Regions from separate parts of the Isachenkonia alkalipeptolytica genome, predicted to be linked through region 2. Evidence: riboswitches for the same ligand, from Rfam matches in the RefSeq annotation. Region 2 holds a riboswitch; the other holds the start of a gene.
What was found. Region 2 has a riboswitch for glycine ahead of ISALK_RS11910 (GrdX family protein). Riboswitches for the same ligand answer to the same signal wherever they lie in the genome.
Positions count from the first base shown of each region.

Region 1 (8,796 bases), on a different contig from region 2:
TGCTCTTTGAGAAGGGATAACAGGAGCAGTACCGTGCTTCCTCCGATTAAACCTTTATCATATTTCATGATTTACCTCCTTTGGTTTATTACACAAAAAGAATAAGTTAATAAGATAGAAACATACATAGAGTATCTATGCTTAAATTATACATAGAAGAACTATGCAAGTCAAGATTTTCTGAAAATTAAAAAATAGTAGGTTTTTGCGGAGATTTTAGATACAATAATAATAAGAAAGCAGAAAATCTAAGTTTCAAATTGATTATCCAATTAAATAAAGGATATATATCCAAGTGAGAAAAAAATAATGGAGGCGTTAAAAATGAAATATAAAATGTTGCATACCTGCCTACGGGTGAAGGATCTGGAAAAATCCCTGGAGTTTTATACGAAGGCTTTAGGGTTAAAAGAAACCCGAAGAAAGGATTTTCCAGAGCATGAATTTACCTTGGTGTTTTTAGCCGATGAAGCTGAAAATCATGAAATTGAACTGACCTATAACTACAATCAGGAAAAGCCCTATACCATTGGAGATGGATTCAGTCATATGGCTCTATCCGTGGAGGATTTGGAAGCCTCCCAACGAAGACATAAGGAAATGGGTTATGAGGTGACGGAGCTAATGGGACTTCCCGGTTCACCTCCAAGGTATTATTTTCTCACGGACCCCGACGGATACGAAGTGGAGATTATTCGAAGGGCTTAAACAACCAAAGTTAGGAGGGTTCTGACCATGAATCATAAACAAAAAAAGGCCCCACCATCCATGGATGAATGGCTAAAGGAAGTAAAAAAAGGTCCTGAAGCCCATGAAGAAGGCATGTACCTGGTCCATAATGGAGTGGTTCGAAAAACTCCGAAGATTAAAGTACGACAGGGAATTGATGAGGGACGGATCATAAATAAACTGGAGTTTTCCTATGACTCGGAGAAAGTCTTGAAAGTAATAGAAGAGACAAAAGAACTTGAGGGGATCTTCCATGTAAAGGTTTGGTTAAATGAAGGGGTATTGGAAGTCGGTGACGACATTATGTTTGTTCTCATTGGAGGGGATATTCGACCGCGAGTGATTGATGCCCTGCAATTTGCCGTCGGAAAAATAAAAAATGAGTGCGTTACTGAAATCGAAATATCCGACTCAAAACATCAATAAGGTTAGTTGTAGATGGGTAAGTAGGAAAAGTTGTTTATTCGGAAGGATAAAGGAGGAATCACCTTGCTTTCAAGAGATGAAATGAAAGTTGATCAAAAACCTTATAGGGTGGATGGAAGTATTTACCAACGATTCCCCGTAACAAACCAGGCCTTTGCCATTGTCAGCACCCGAGATATGGGAGAGCCCAGCTATTTAGGTTTTCTTGAAAAAATGCATAAGAACCTGGGCACCCGTATGCAACAAGGAGATAAAGGCTTTTCTAGGGAAGAGAATGCCAGGGATTTAGGGGCAAATGCAATGAATTTGATACTGGGTTCCTATGGCTTTCCCAATCATCAGTTTTTGCAGTGGAAGTCTATGATTGTTCCGGAACATCTTTCGAAGATGCCGGTGGGTAATTCCTCCAAAGAGTTGACGGATATGGTGAAAAATACGGCAAAGCTATATGGATCAGATCTGACGGGAATTACGGAACTGGATGAAAAATGGATTTACTCCAAGGATATGGAAAAGCCTTTCATTATTATCGATGAAGGAGAGCCGGAGGAAAAGGAAGAGGGTTTTTATATTCCCAGATCCATGAACCGGGCAATTGTACTGGCTTTTTTGATGGATGAGGAGATGATTTATGAATCCCCGGAGCTAGACGCCAGTGTAGCTACTTCCTTCGGATATTCCAGGATGGGTATAACCGCAGTATCTTTAGCGGAATATATCCGGGCCTTAGGGTATCGGGCAATACCTTCCATGAATGATACGGCCTTAAGTATTCCTCTTGCCGTGGATGCAGGCCTTGGTCAATTGGGTCGACACGGTCTTTTGATTACACCAGAATATGGTTCCAACGTTCGACTGGCAAAAGTCCTTACGGACATGCCCTTGGAACCCGATCAGCCAATTGATTTCGGTATTACTGAGTTCTGCGAAAACTGTATTCTTTGTGCAGAACATTGTCCACCGGAAGCCATCACCCAGGGAGAGCAAACAATCGATTGTAACCAGATCACTGGAAACTCCGGAGTGAAAAAATGGTATATAAAGGGGGAGCGCTGTTTGAATTTTTGGCAAGAAAATGGAGCCAGTTGTGCAAATTGTATTGCCGTGTGTCCTTTCACTTATGGATTTGAATCCATGCAGTGTTTTGAATGCAAAGGCTGTGCAGAACGGGATCGGGGATGTATTCTACAAACGAATACTTTGTATAGAATAGAAAACGGCTATTTAAAACAGGAACGGTGGGCAGATCGTGGAGAAGTAATGATCCCGCGAAGACGGGGGCTATAAAAAAGAAACCTGGTAAAGGGTTTATAGAACCTTTTGCCGGGTCTAACTTTTGAAACTTTAAAATGAGGTAGTAAGCTTTGTAATCTGCTAAAATAACAATATGGTTTTGTCTCGTTTCTTAAGATGAAATAGAAAAGAGACTACCACTGTATCAGAAAGGACGTGAGGGATTCGGATATGACAAGACCAAAGGAAAATATTGATCCAAAAGTCGTAACCGCTTGGCGGCTAAATAGTTTTGTTTAATGAAGTAAAATAAATCATAAAACCTCCCTATAGGATATAAAATCTTGAAAGGGAGGTTTTATGATTTAAAAAACGGAGTAGTTGTTATTGATGACCTTCTACGGGAACGATGCAAATAAACTTTAACGTATCACTCCCGGTATTTTTAAACTGATGAAGCTTTTCAGCGGGAACAAAAGCATAGGAACCTGCTTTAATAGGGTTTTCCATACCATCTAGCAATAAGGTGCCGTTTCCTTGGATTACATAATTAATATGGGGCCAGGGATGGTTATGTTTCGGTGTGAAACCCTCGGGCTCCACTTCCATAATCCGCATCACATGATCTTCCCATCCTTCTTTGGGAGAAATTGCGACTTTCATAGTAGCATCTTTTACTTCCGGATGATTCATTTTTTTAGCTTCTAACTCATTAATATCTCCGATTGCCATAATTTCATCTCCTTCTCGATTATTAATTTAAGTCTTACCTTGCTCTATTTGTACCCGAAATTATCGGAAAAAATCTTATCGCGGATAATTCCATGGGATAACGTTTAAAAATTGTGGTATATATAAATGTAAGGCAATTTAAAAATATAAAATGTAATGTCAAGCAGTGTACTTAATTGAAAATCCAAGGGTAAGACGAGTCAACTTTTTTTGATGCATAGTAAAGCATAGTGAAGAGAAAGAGTGAAAATAATTAAAACAAAATCAATAGAATGAATTATAAGGGGGAGAGAGATGAAGAAAAAAAGAACGGCTTTATGGATTGTACTTGTAATTGCGGTGACCGGAATTCTCTTGTGGCAAACCGGGGCTGTTAATTATTTTTTAGCAAGAACGATTTTTGCTCCGGATTTCGAGGAAGAGTTACTTCCCGGGGAAGATTCCACCGCTCACAGGGATGAAGAGGGAGATGAAAAAGAACCTGTTAGGGAAGAGGAGGGCGAAAGACACTCTATAGAGAATATCGACTATGAGATCGAGGTGGTTGCAGAGAATCTTGAGATCCCTTGGGAAATTGTTCATCTTCCCGACGGCAGAATATTGGTTACAGAACGCCCCGGTCGGGTTAAAATTTTAGACGAGGGGGAAATTGCCACGATTCATTCCGTAGAGCATGCGGGGGAAGGTGGCCTACTAGGAATGGCCCTTAGTCCGACATTTGAAGAGGATGCTTATTTGTACTTATATTATACCTACCGGGAAGATGGGGATTTTTACAACCGTGTTGCTCGTTATACCTTTGAAGAAGACCAAATAGGAGAAGAAGAAGTGGTAATAGAGGGTATTCCTGGAGGAAGAATTCATAATGGCGGGCGGATCAAATTTGGTCCCGATGAAATGCTTTATATTGCCACGGGGGACGCTGCGGATCCGGAACTTGCCCAGAATGTGGATTCTTTGGCAGGAATGATTTTACGATTGCATCCCGACGGAGGAATTCCCGAAGACAATCCCTTTGATCAGAGTCCGGTTTACGCCTATGGGATACGCAATCCCCAGGGGTTGGCCTGGCATCCGGGGACAGAAGAGCTTTTTTCCAGTGGGCACGGGCCTACGCGATTAGACGTGATCAATCATATACATCCCGGAGGCAATTACGGTTGGCCCGAGATTACCTGCGATGAAGAGGACTCGGATTTTGAGGAAGCGGTAGTATGTTATACAGAATTTACATTGGCCCCTTCAGGGATGGACTTTTATCATCATGAAGATCTTGTGGAGGAATCCCTTTATGTTGCAGGATTGAGAGGCAATATGGTTATGCGTATTGACTTTAACCGGGAAGGAGAGTTCCTGCGTCAGGAAGCCCTGTTTCAGGATTACGGTAGAATTAGGACCGTAGTTTATCATGAAGGATCCTTATATATCGCTACAAACAACCGGGATGGTAGAGGGGTCCCCGCATCGGAGGATGATCGGATTATACGAATTACACCAATACTATTAGAGTAGAGGAGCAGTCAGCGTGAAATTCTTAGAATATATTAAACGAATGATAATATTATCCCTCATTTTAACAGTTGCTGTAAATTTACTATTGTTCGGATTCCGCTACTTTCCTTTTGAAATTTTTATTAAGTGGGTTTGGCGATTTGATTTTGGCAATATGGTTGTTATCATCCCCTGGTTCGCCATGGTGGTCTTATCTTTGTTTTTTACGTTGCTGCAATATATTATTCGGAGAAAAGGCTGAAAAGTGTACCATGGGGTCCGACCCCTTGGTACACTTTTTAACTTAAATTTCTTATATATTATAAAATTCATTGACCTTTCGAATGAATTTCGTTATGATGAAATCAGATTAAAACTTTATATGTGGTTGATTGGTATTTGGAGAATGGGTAAAGCCCATACCGTAGGAGAAAGGGACACTAAGCCATAAGGTGTACCGAAGCTTTCAGGTTATGTACAAATACCGGGACACAACTCTGGAGAGTACCCGAGGGGTCGTCGACGAAGCAAGTAAGGGATCTAAAACAAAGAATCCTTATGAAACTTTCAGATACAAAGGACAGAGAACAATAGGCATGTTTAATTTGCGTGCGATTGTTTCTCCGTCCTTTTTTTGTTGTCAATTTAAAAATAATCCGGAAAATCGGTAAAAAGAAGGAGGGGATTTACAGCTTTACTGAAAGGAATAATCTCAAAACTATATTAAGTTAGTTAAAGGTTAGTCACAGGAATACTACATAAATTTATGAGGAGGAAGGAACATGGAAATATTACTTGGAACCATGATGTTAATTGCAATGCTTTTGATTTTTTCGATTTTTAGTCTTAAGGCCCCTAAGGGTCAAGAGGCTATGTCCGGATTGGCCAGTGCGGCGATTGCCACTTTCTTAGTGGAGGCCATCCATTTGTATATTACCGGAGATTTTCTGGACATTGCATTTCTTGGAGAAGTAGGCAAAGTCTCCGGGAGCATGGGAGGAGTCGCGGCGGTTGCTCTTACAATGATTCAAATGAAAGTGAATCCTGTCCTTGCGGTATCCGCGGGCGTAGCAGTGGGAGGAGCGGGAATTCTTCCGGGATTCATTGCAGGTTACATCCTGGGTTTAGTCACCCCCCATATTGAGCGACGCATACCTGCGGGAATGAATGTTATATTTGGGGCATTATTAGTAGCTCCACTCGCGAGAATAATTGCCCTTAGCAGTGGGCCTATGGTGGATTCCACGCTTTCCAGTATTGGTCAGATGATCTCTGTAGCCGCGCTGCAGTCACCACTTTTTATGGGCATTATCTTAGGAGGGCTTATGAAGGTAATGTGCACCTCACCGTTAAGTTCCATGGCCCTTACTGCTATGTTGGGCCTTACAGGGCTACCTATGGGCATTGCAGCCATTGCCACCTTTGGCGGTGCGTTCACCAACGGAATCGTTTTTTCAAAACTGAAACTCGGAGACCGTGGTCAAAGCCTGGCAATCATGTTGGAACCGTTAACTCAGGCGGATATAGTAAGTGCGAATGCTATTCCCATTTATCTTTCCAACTTTCTAGGGGGAGCCCTTGCAGGACTCTCTGCAGCGTATTTCGGTATAGTGAATCACGCACCGGGTACCGCATCTCCAATTCCCGGCCTTATTGCCCCCTTTGCATTTAATAGCCCTCTGACGGTATTCCTTTCTTTAGTGTTTGCCATGGCAGGAGGGATCCTTGCAGGAATCATCGGTGCAAAAACCTTTAGGAACTATCAACCACGAATTGGAAAAAAAGAAGGAAAAGAATCCAATAACCCCATGGAAGCCTCCGCCGTTTAAACCGGGCTTTACAGTTCATATTCAGTTCATATTCCTCTGATACAGTTTTCAAAGAAAAACAGATGAATCATAAGAGGGGGAGAAGTGTATGAAAAACAAACTGGCTTTAGGAATCAGCGTCATAACCGTAGTACCGATGGTAGCCTTATTAACTATTATGAGTATATATCTTATTGATTTTTCTTTTTATAATAAACAGGAGTTTTGGGTTATCTGGTCCATTGTTTTTTTAGTGATCGTACCCTCCAGTGCTTATGCTATAAAATATTTGGTTCCTAAATTCAGAACAAAGGGAAGAACATGGGAGCGGAATCTGGCATTTGTCACTGGGGTGACAGGACAGGTCTTAGGATTTCTAGGGACATTATATTTACAAGCGCCACAAGGTGTGAAGGCATTGTTTATGGTTTACCTTGTGGCAGGTATTCTATTGTCGGTTACCAACTTTATTATTGGAAAAAAGGCTAGCGGCCATGCCTGTGGAGTTTCGGGACCGATAACTCTGATAACTTTTGTCTTTGGTTTTAAAGCCGGTCTGGTATTTTTAGTGATGCCATTAGTCTTTTGGTCGAGGTTAAAGTTGAAACGTCATGATATAAGTGAATTACTACTTGGAACAGTAATCGGTATTACAGCGACGATAATCTCCTTTTTACATGTAGGGTAATTGTTTCGTTTTGGGGTAATAGCTTTCGAAGATAAAAAAATCCTTATTGGAATTGACAGTTTTAAAGATTCATAATACACTCAATTTATCTTTAAAACGAATGAGGGTATGGGTATTAGGGAGAATTTTTTTCAAGGAAAGGACTACTTAACGGACCGACTTGTGTAAAAGGAACTGTTGGAGAAATTACTTAAATCAAGGCAAGGATAAATTTCGGATTAAGGAGGGGTGGAGATGCGATTACTACAAGAAGATCGAAAAAAGATACTTCGTTATATGGGACACCCCGATGGAGTCCTTTCGAATGACTTAGAGGAACTACTGGAAAATTGCCTTTCCAGAGTTAGGGAAAAAGTACAACCCAAAAGTGCATTGAAGGTTTTTCCAAAAAAAGAGTTAGAGTGGATCATCTCCGGAAAGAACTTAAGAAAATATTTTAACAAGGTCAGTCATGGTGCAGTTTTTGTTGTGACTTTAGGAGAGGAAATGGAGAGGATGATTGAAGAAGGGAAAACTCGATCTACCTTGGAAGGTTTGGCTTTTGAGGCCATAGGCAGTGTGTATACGGAAGTTGCTGTGGAAGATTTGAGACAAGAGTTGCAAAAGGAATGGGAGGGTGTTTTCAACTCTTTTAGTCCCGGCTATGGAGATTGTCCATTAAGTCTTCATAAGGAAATTCTTGAGCTTTTGGACTCAGAAAATCACTTGGGAATTCATATAACCAAGCATCATTTGTTGATTCCAAGAAAAACAATCACGGGGGTTATTCCCTTGAGCAATAGTATCGGTATGGAGAATAACGGGAAATGTGATGATTGTTCCTTAGGAGAGCATTGCACTTTTCATCATAATGAAAAAACAATACTTTTCGATGGTGGGCTGGGAACGGAACTGCAACGGCAAGGATTTAAACATGTGGAGAATCTAACAACACTTAATATCTCTCATCCAGAGGCAGTATATAAGGCCCATGAAGCCTATGTTAAGGCGGGTTCAGAATACCTTTCCACGAACACTTTCGGCGCAAACCCCTTGAAAATTCAAAACAAAGATCGATTACAAAGGATCCTTACTAAAGGTATAGAAATAGCAAAAAAAGCAAAACCGAAAAAGGTTTTCTTAGATATCGGACCTCTTGGAGTGCTTATGAAGCCCCAGGGGGATTTCTCCTTCGAAGAAGCCTACCGACTTTTTCACGAGACAATCAAAATTGGGGTAGAAGAAGGTGTAGACGGGATTTTACTGGAGACTTTCACAGATTTATACGAAATAAAAGCGGCGATCTTTGCGGCGAAGGAGCAAACGGACCTTCCGGTTTTTGCCACCATGTCCTTTGAGAAAAATGGGAGAACTTTTCTCGGACTGGAACCGAAGGTTGCTCTTCGTGCCCTGGAAGCCTTTGGTGCTGATGTTGTGGGCATCAATTGTTCTGTAGGTCCGAAGGAAATAATCCCCTGGTTGGGGGAGAGCATCCCTTATCTTTCAAAACCCGTAATGGTTCAGGGAAATGCAGGCCTTCCCATACATCATAAGGGAGAGGATCGATTCCCTTTAGCTCCGAAGGACTATGCCGCCTTCACAGAAGAACTATTGGATCTGGGAGTGCAAATTATCGGAGGGTGTTGTGGAACCGGTCCTAAGACGATTGAAGCAGTAAAAAGCAAACTGCGGGGTAAGGTTTATCAGTCA
Region 1 is NZ_SUMG01000008.1:10,371-19,166, forward strand. It holds gene ISALK_RS07955 (PadR family transcriptional regulator) at 1-68, opposite strand, end outside; gene gloA (lactoylglutathione lyase) at 325-708, shown strand; gene ISALK_RS07965 (molybdenum cofactor biosynthesis protein MoaE) at 736-1,155, shown strand; gene ISALK_RS07970 (reductive dehalogenase) at 1,219-2,442, shown strand; gene ISALK_RS07975 (cupin domain-containing protein) at 2,773-3,120, opposite strand; gene ISALK_RS07980 (PQQ-dependent sugar dehydrogenase) at 3,415-4,632, shown strand; glycine riboswitch at 5,099-5,205, shown strand; gene ISALK_RS07985 (PTS sugar transporter subunit IIC) at 5,394-6,440, shown strand; gene ISALK_RS07990 (hypothetical protein) at 6,529-7,107, shown strand; gene ISALK_RS07995 (homocysteine S-methyltransferase family protein) at 7,342-8,796, shown strand, end outside.
Region 1: linked by a shared signal. The riboswitch ahead of ISALK_RS07985 (PTS sugar transporter subunit IIC) and the one ahead of ISALK_RS11910 (GrdX family protein) in region 2 are both predicted to bind glycine.

Region 2 (8,796 bases):
AACAAAGCCGATATCCAGCGTTGAGTTCTTCGCAATCAAATGGTTTTTGAGTTTATTGATTTCTGCTAAAAAGTCTTTCTTTTCCTGCAACTTCTCTTCTTCGGAGAAATTTTTCCAATGCCACCAGTTTAAATCTCCGCTGTGAAAGATTAATTTGTTTTCTGGGGGAATTTCAATTAAGTATGAAACCCCTTGGTCCGTAGAGCCAAAGGTCTTGACTCGTAAACCGTCAATTACAAAGTCCTGATAAGACCGGCAAAGGGTGATGTTGCTGTGAGCCTGATGATATGTCTTTAAATCGTCGCTGAACACATATCGGGTCATGCCCTGTGAACTTTGAAAATCTTGAGTGAGGATCTTTTGGGTAAAGTGGTCGGGATGACCATGGGTTGCGAAATAATAAAAATCCTTATGCCCATGATGTCGTAGAAGCTTTAAAAATTCTTTTTCATCAAATGCGCCGTTTTCATGAAAATAATCGAAGATAAGAAGTTTTTCTTCGGTTTCAATCATTACCCCGCTGTGGTAAATATGAGTGATATTAAAGGTGCTTTGATTTTCAGGAGTGTTCATTGTTACCCACCGCCTTTATGAAATAGTTTTAAAGAATATACAATAAATCATACCCATTTATTTAAGCTTTATAGACATTTATCCCGGGGTAGAGTAAAATGTTGTATTAGTAATCCCGCAAGAATTAAGTAATTAAGAAGCAGATTATAAAGGAGATGGATCATGTCGTTGAATATCGTATTATTAGAACCGGAAATCCCTCAAAACACCGGTAATATCGCTAGAACCTGTGTCGTAACCGATACCACTTTACACATCATCGGGCCTATTAAGTTTTCCCTCGAAGAAAAGGCAGTAAAACGGGCGGGCCTCGATTATTGGAGTTCTTTAAAAGTTTATTACTACAAAAACTATCAAGAATTTAATCAGAAGCATCAGGATAAAAACATCTTTTATGCAACGACCAAAACTCATCGCCTCTACAGTGATGTCAATTATCAAAGCTATGAGGATCTGTATATCATGTTTGGAAAAGAAAGCAAAGGGATCCCTGAGAAGATTTTAAGAGAAAGTCCTGAAAACAATATCACCATACCCATGATGCAAATTGAAAAAGCCCGTTCCCTTAATTTATCGAATGCATGCGCAGTCGTGATTTATGAAGTATTAAGGCAATGGAACTTTCCTATGATGTTGAAAGAGGATTCGGATTTTTAGGTGGAGAATAGAGGAAATTAATATTAAAAAGAAGTTCGTTAAAAAAATATTAAAATTTCATTAAAAGTTATTGCTCTTTTAAATTATCTATATTATAATGACTGTGAAGTTAAAAATTCATAGCAGAACACTGGATGAAGAGTGTGGGAGAGACTCGGGAAACAACCCGGGCGCCGAAGGAATAAACTAAAAACCCCATTTTTTAGTGAATCTCTCAGGCAAAAGGACCGTACTTGGACAGTTCTCTGGAAAGCACATAAAGTGCACCGAAGGAGCAAAGCCCAAGACATTTTGGGAATAAACTCTCAGGTAAATCGAACAGAGTGGATTATGCAACCGGGCGTTGTCATAGTTCCTCTGTTTTTGTTTGTATAAATTGAAAGAAATTTCTTTCAAAAAGAAAAGGAGGGTGGGCGTGAATTATTTGCTTGTAACCAATAATCCTTTAGTAAAAAGCATGTATCAAAACAGAAAATTCCTGCTATATCTTGATGGAAGTTACCTGGAGGTTTTATACTATGCCCGGGACCAAATTCATAAAGGGCACGAACTTTTATCTCATCCTCTTTCGGGAAGTATTAAGCCAAATGAAACACCGTATAAAAGTCTTCTTATTTCAAGGAAGGCAAAATCCTTGAATTACCAATCGGTAACAATGATTGAAGACAGTATAGAAACCACAAAAAAATTTTTTTCTATTCAAGACCGCACCCAAGGTCTTAGGCAAGATCTTTTAAGTGATTTTCAGGAAATTGATTATCATTTAATCAAAGGAGCTTTAGAGTCAGCGAAGTAGTCGGCGTTTCAAGCATAAGCTTGAGTATATATACTTATGAAAACCATCAAAAATCAAATCAAGGGGTGAAAGCATGGAAAAAATTTATGACGTTATTATTATTGGCGCAGGACCTTCAGGTTTAACCGCAGGATTATATGCAGCAAGGGATCGAATGTCTACCCTAGTATTGGAAAAAGAGAAGCCCGGCGGCCAAATCGCCACCACCGATGAAGTTGCCAACTATCCAGGGTCCATTGAAAATGCCACAGGGCCGGATCTAGTAGCAAGAATGGTGGAACAATGTAAAGAATTTGGTGCAGAGATTGAAAAAGACACCATTCAAGAAGTTAACCTAGAAGATAAAATCAAAGTTCTTACAGGAGATAAAGGAACGTATAAAGCAAAATCTGTAATTGTAGCGACGGGTGCAACTCCACGAAAACTAGGTGCTCCCGGAGAAGTTGAGTTAACGGGTAAAGGGGTTTCCTACTGTGCGACTTGTGATGCAGATTTCTTCAGTGACTTTGAAGTGTTTTGCATTGGAGGCGGAGACTCTGCCGTGGAAGAAGCCATCCACTTATCAAAATTCGCCCGAAAAGTTACCATTGTCCATCGACGTGAAGAACTAAAAGCGGCGAAGTCAATTCAGGAAAAAGCTTTTAAAAATGAGAAAATTGACTTTATCTGGAACACGCAAGTTAAAGAGATTAAAGGGGACGGCATGGTAGAATCTATTGTGTTTGAAAACCTGAATACTGGGGAAGTTACTGAACACGAAGCAGATGAGGAAGACGGAACTTTTGGAATCTTCATATTTGTAGGTTACATTCCAGAAACCGATTTATTTAAAGGAAAAATGGAGTTATCTAAGGCGGGATACATTATTACAAATGATAATATGCATACCGACATACCGGGAGTATTTGCAGCGGGGGATGTTCGTGAGAAAACCCTAAGACAGGTAGCTACTGCCGTAGGAGATGGAGCTGTTGCCGCTATCCAAGCGGAAAAATATATTGAACACGCTTTTGAAGAATAGTTAAGGTTATATTTCACTTCTTAGTGAATTATATAATAAAAAATAAATAAAGCCTAAAATCAACCCTTTCAAGGAGGTGAATGAAATGCTAGCTGTAGATAAGAGCAACTTTGAAGAAGAAGTATTGCAAGAAGAAAAAACAGTTTTAGTAGATTTCTGGAGCGAAGGTTGTGAACCTTGTAAAGCCTTAATGCCGGATATTGAAGCCTTAGAAGAGGTCTATGGAGATCAAGTGAAATTTGTAAAGCTTGATACAACCAAAGCCAGAAGATTGGCGATCAAACAAAAAGTTTTAGGGCTTCCTACCATTGCCATTTATGAAAATGGAGAGAAGAAAGAAGAGGTTACTAAAGATGAAGCTTCTAAGGAAAACGTAGAAGCGATGATTAAAAAGTTTGTTTAAGGTTTTAGAAGGCCTGTAGAGATGGCTTTGCAGGTCTTTAATTAAAAAGGGAGGTGAAGGTTTTGAAGCTTAAGTTAGGCAGAATTTTTATTGAAGATGTGAAGTTTGGTGATACTACAAAGGTTGAGAACAAAACACTTTTTGTTAACAAAGAAGAAATGTTAGAGGCTATTGGTGGAGATGAGCATATTGAATCCATTGATATCGATATTACCCATCCAGGAGATGAAGTGCGAATTACACCGGTAAAGGATGTAATCGAACCACGGGTGAAAGTTGAAGGACCCGGAGGGATTTTTCCAGGAATGTTAAGCAAAGTGGACACCGTCGGTAGCGGTACAACTCACGCACTTAAAAATGTTGCAGTAGTTACTGCGGGTAAAATTGTAGGTTTTCAGGAAGGGATTATTGATATGTCCGGCCCCGGAGCAGAATATTCTCCGTTTTCTCAAACCCATAATGTAGTTGTTGTGGCAAACCCGGTAGAAGGTGTGAAGCAGTACGATCATGAAGAAGCGGTAAGAACCATCGGATTTAAAGCCGCTCAGTATTTAGGAGAACTTGCTAAAGAACTTGAGGCCGATGAAGTTCAAGAATATGAAACTAAACCGCTATTAGAGTCCGTTGAAGAATATCCGGATTTACCGAAAATCGGATATGTGTACATGCTTCAAACACAAGGCTTGCTTCATGACACCTACGTCTATGGCGTGGATGCAAAAAAAATTGTGCCCACACTGCTATATCCCACGGAAATCATGGATGGAGCTATTGTCAGTGGGAACTGCGTTTCTGCTTGTGACAAAAACCCAACCTATGTACACTTAAATAATGGGATTATTGAAGATCTTTATGAAAAACATGGTAAAGAGATCAACTTTGTTGGGGTGATTATTACCAATGAAAATGTTTATCTTGCGGACAAAGAGCGATCTTCCAATTGGACCGCAAAGCTTACGGAATATTTAGGTTTGGACGGGGCCATTGTTTCTCAGGAAGGCTTTGGAAATCCTGATACGGATTTGATTATGAATTGCAAGAAAATTGAAGAGAAAAATGTGAAAACCGTAATTGTTACCGATGAATATGCAGGAAGGGATGGCGCGTCCCAATCTTTAGCCGACGCGGATCCAAAAGCCGATGCGGTGGTAACCAACGGAAATGCTAATGAAGTGATTCTTCTGCCTCCGATGAAAAAAATTATTGGAATGACCGACTACGTAGATTCCATTGCAGGAGGATTTGATGGAAGCCTGCGGGCCGACGGCAGCATTGAGGTTGAAATACAAGCAATCACCGGAGCTACCAACGAAACCGGCTTTGTGAAATTAACCAGTAAGGGAAATTAATTTCAAAAATTATGATTGTATATTAACAAACGAACCCATTATCTAAAGTTAAGGAAAAAAATTGCTAACACATGTTTAAACCTTACTATAAGAAATATAAATTAAAAACGAGAGGATGGTAAATATGTCAGTATTTGATGGAAAGAAAATCATCATCATTGGCGATAGAGACGGTATTCCAGGACCGGCTATCGAAGAATGCTTAAAAAGCACTGACTCCGAAGTGGTTTATTCTTCCACGGAGTGTTTTGTCTGAACGGCTGCAGGTGCTATGGATTTAGAAAATCAGCAAAGAGTTAAAGATCTTACGGAAAAACACGGTGCGGAAAACATGGTAATCGTAATCGGAGCAGCGGAAGCTGAAGCTGCCGGATTAGCCGCAGAAACCGTAACAAACGGAGATCCAACCTTTGCAGGTCCATTAGCAGGAGTCCAGTTGGGACTAAGAGTATTTCACGCAGTAGAAGAAACTTTCAAAAGTGCTGTAGATGAAACTGTATATGATGATCAAATCGGAATGATGGAAATGGTTCTTGAAGTTGATGAGATCATTGAAGAAATGGAAGAAATCCGAGGAGAATTTGGAAAGTTTAATGATTAATTCAGTTCCCGTAAAATTTAGAGAGGGGGGAAATAATGAGTAAAAAAAGAATTGTCCATTATATAAATCAATTTTTCGGCGGTATCGGCGGAGAAGAAAAAGCGGGTATGAAACCGGAAGTGAGAGAAGGGGTAGTAGGCCCTGGTATGGCCCTGCAAACAGCCCTAAAAGATGAAGGGGAAATTGTCGCGACCATTATTTGCGGTGACTCTTACTTTAATGAAAACCTTGAAGAAGCCAAGGCAGATGTGTTGGAAATGGTAAAAAAGTACGATGCAGATCTTTTCATCGCCGGACCTGCTTTTAATGCGGGCCGTTATGGTGTAGCTTGCGGAACGATTGCTGACGCTGTAAAAAGCGAACTAAACATTCCAAGTATGACAGGAATGTACCCGGAAAACCCCGGTGCTGATATGTTTAAAAAGTCGGTGCATATTATCGAAACCGGAAACTCTGCAGCAAAGATGCGAAAAGCCATCCCTTTAATGGGGAAACTGGCAGTGAAAATGCTTAAAAATGAGGAGATTGGAAGTCCTGAAGAGGATAACTATATCCCTATGGGTATTCGAAAGAATTATTTCCATAAAACAAGAGGTTCCAAAAGAGCCGTAGATATGTTGATGAAAAAAATGTCTGGAGAAGGATTTACGACAGAATATCCTATGCCGAGTTTTGATCGTGTAGACCCACTACCTCCGGTTAAAGACATCTCAAAAGCAAAGGTTGCACTAGTAACCTCGGGAGGAATTGTTCCGAAAGGGAATCCTGACAGAATTGAATCTTCCAGTGCATCAAAATACGGAAAATACTCTATTGATGACTTGAGTGACTTGGATGAGGCCAGTCATGAAACCGCACATGGTGGATATGACCCCACTTATGCGAACGCTGATGCAGACTGCGTGCTGCCGGTAGATGTATTAAGAGACCTTGAGACTGAAGGAAAAATCAAAGAACTTCACAACTATTTCTATACTACAACCGGAAACGGAACTTCTGTTGGAAGCTCTAAAGCTTTTGCGGAAGAATTTTCCCAAGAGTTGATCAAAGACGGTGTGGATGCGGTTATATTAACCTCCACCTGAGGTACTTGTACGCGTTGCGGTGCAACGATGGTAAAAGAAATTGAACGGGCCGGCATTCCGGTAGTTCACATTTGTACAGTAGTACCGATTTCCTTAACGGTAGGAGCGAACCGAATTGTTCCGGCAATTGCGATCCCCCACCCATTAGGAAATCCGGCTTTAGACCCTGAAGAAGCAAAAGCTTTACGCCGAAAGATTGTTGAACGTTCTTTAGAAGCTTTGACAACGGAAGTTAGCGGACAAACCGTATTTGACTAAGGCGATTAAAACATGAAGTACCATGAATATCAATTACCAGCTATTCCACCGGAGTAGCTGGTAATTTAAAAACTGCTAAAATTTATGGAGGTGACAGTTATGAATTATTCAGTATTAAAAGGAGCGGGTTATGTATTAGTTCACACCCCGGACATGATTGCCCATAGCGGAACCACGCAAACGGGAGAAAGAAGAACCAACCCGGAATCCGAGTATTTAAAAAAATTACCCCAGCATTTACGAAGCTTTGAAGAAGTGGTGTCTTATCCGCCGAATCAAACTTATATCGGAACAATAAAACCGGAAGCTCTAAATGATTATGAAATGCCTTGGTACGATAAAAAAGTGGAAGGGGCAGAGCGTTTCGGTCAATTCGGAGAAATCATGCCCCAGGACGAATTTATCGGTCTAATGAAAATATCCGATGTGTTTGACTTGGTAATGATTGAAAGCAGTTTTAGCAAAGAAATTAAAAAGAAATTGGAAGCTCATCCCTTAGTTAAGGAAGAACATATAGCAAAATTAAAAGATGGGGAAGCTATGGAGGATATTCAAAAATCCATTGATCATTTTGCCGCGGAAGCAATTTATCATAATGATCAAGTGGTGGGTTGCGTTAAAAGAGCTCATGAAACCGATCCGAACCTGAATGCCCATGTAATGTTTGAAAATTTAGCGGTAAAAGCCTCTGGAGTATTAGCGGCTGAGAATTTAATTGCTAAAAATGAAATCAATGTAGAAGATATTGATTATGTTATCGAATGCTCAGAAGAAGCCTGCGGAGATATCAATCAACGGGGTGGTGGCAACTTTGCCAAATCTATCGCTGAAATGATCGGTGCAGTGAATGCTACCGGATCGGATCTTAGAGCTTTTTGTGCAGCACCAACCCATGCCTTAATTGAGGCAGCTGCTCTTGTGCAAGCTGGCGTTTATGAAAATGTTTTAGTAGCTGCTGGTGGAGCTGTTGCAAAGCTAGGTATGAACGGTAAGGATCACTTAAAAAAGGATATGCCGATTCTGGAAGATGTAATCGGTGGGTTTGCCGTGCTTGTAACAAAAAATGATGGAGTTCATCCAGTGATCCGTACGGATTTAGTAGGTCGTCATACGGTTGGAACCGGTTCTTCACCACAAGCCGTAATTACTGCATTGATCACGGCACCTTTAGACAAAGGTGGACTGAAAATTACCGATGTGGATAAATATTCTGTTGAAATGCAAAATCCTGACATAACAAAGCCCGCAGGTGCAGGAGATGTCCCAGCTTCCAATTACAAAATGATTGCAGCCCTTGGGGTAAAGAGAAAAGAGATGGAACGTAAAGATGTGGCAACCTTCGGAAGCAAACATGGAATGCCCGGTTGGGCTCCAACCCAGGGGCACATCCCTTCAGGAGTTCCTTATATAGGACCGGCTTTAGAATCTTTTAAGAATGATGAAATCAAGCGGGCGATGATTGTAGGAAAAGGGAGTCTTTTCCTGGCAAGAATGACGAATCAGTTTGATGGAGTATCTGTAATCCTAGAGAAAAACTCCGGGAAAGTAGAAGAAAGCGGGGCAGCAGTTTCAGAAACAGAGATCCGATCAATGATCGCTGAAACCATGAAGGATTTTGCTAAGAATTTAATGAGTGAATAAATAGGATTTCGACTATGAAAGGCGGTGAATGGAGTGACAGAAGAACACAAACAGATCAAAAGGCAAATTGGTAAAGTGTTTAATGACATTGCGAAGGGTATTGAGACCGGAGACTTTGGTGAAAAAGTAACCGTTGGTTTAACTACTTTAGGCAGCGAACATGGGGTTGAAAACCTGGTTAAAGGTGCGGAACAGGCAGCGAAATCCGGAAAATTTGATGTGGTATTGATCGGTCCCAAAGTGAACACGGATTTAGAGGTGGTTGAAGCGACAGAGGAAGCTACCATGCATAACATCATGGAAGAGTTGTTAGCCTCGAAAAAAATTCAGGCTTGTGTAACGATGCATTATAATTTTCCCATCGGGGTTTCCACCGTTGGAAAAGTAATTACTCCTGGAAAAGGGAAGGAAA
Region 2 is NZ_SUMG01000018.1:22,420-31,215, forward strand. It holds gene ISALK_RS11900 (MBL fold metallo-hydrolase) at 1-573, opposite strand, end outside; gene ISALK_RS11905 (tRNA (cytidine(34)-2'-O)-methyltransferase) at 736-1,230, shown strand; glycine riboswitch at 1,365-1,470, shown strand; glycine riboswitch at 1,474-1,554, shown strand; gene ISALK_RS11910 (GrdX family protein) at 1,646-2,026, shown strand; gene trxB (thioredoxin-disulfide reductase) at 2,100-3,047, shown strand; gene trxA (thioredoxin TrxA) at 3,133-3,450, shown strand; gene ISALK_RS11925 (glycine/sarcosine/betaine reductase component B subunit) at 3,513-4,799, shown strand; gene grdA (glycine/sarcosine/betaine reductase complex selenoprotein A) at 4,924-5,400, shown strand; gene grdB (glycine reductase complex selenoprotein B) at 5,436-6,743, shown strand; gene grdC (glycine/sarcosine/betaine reductase complex component C subunit beta) at 6,843-8,384, shown strand; gene grdD (glycine/sarcosine/betaine reductase complex component C subunit alpha) at 8,418-8,796, shown strand, end outside.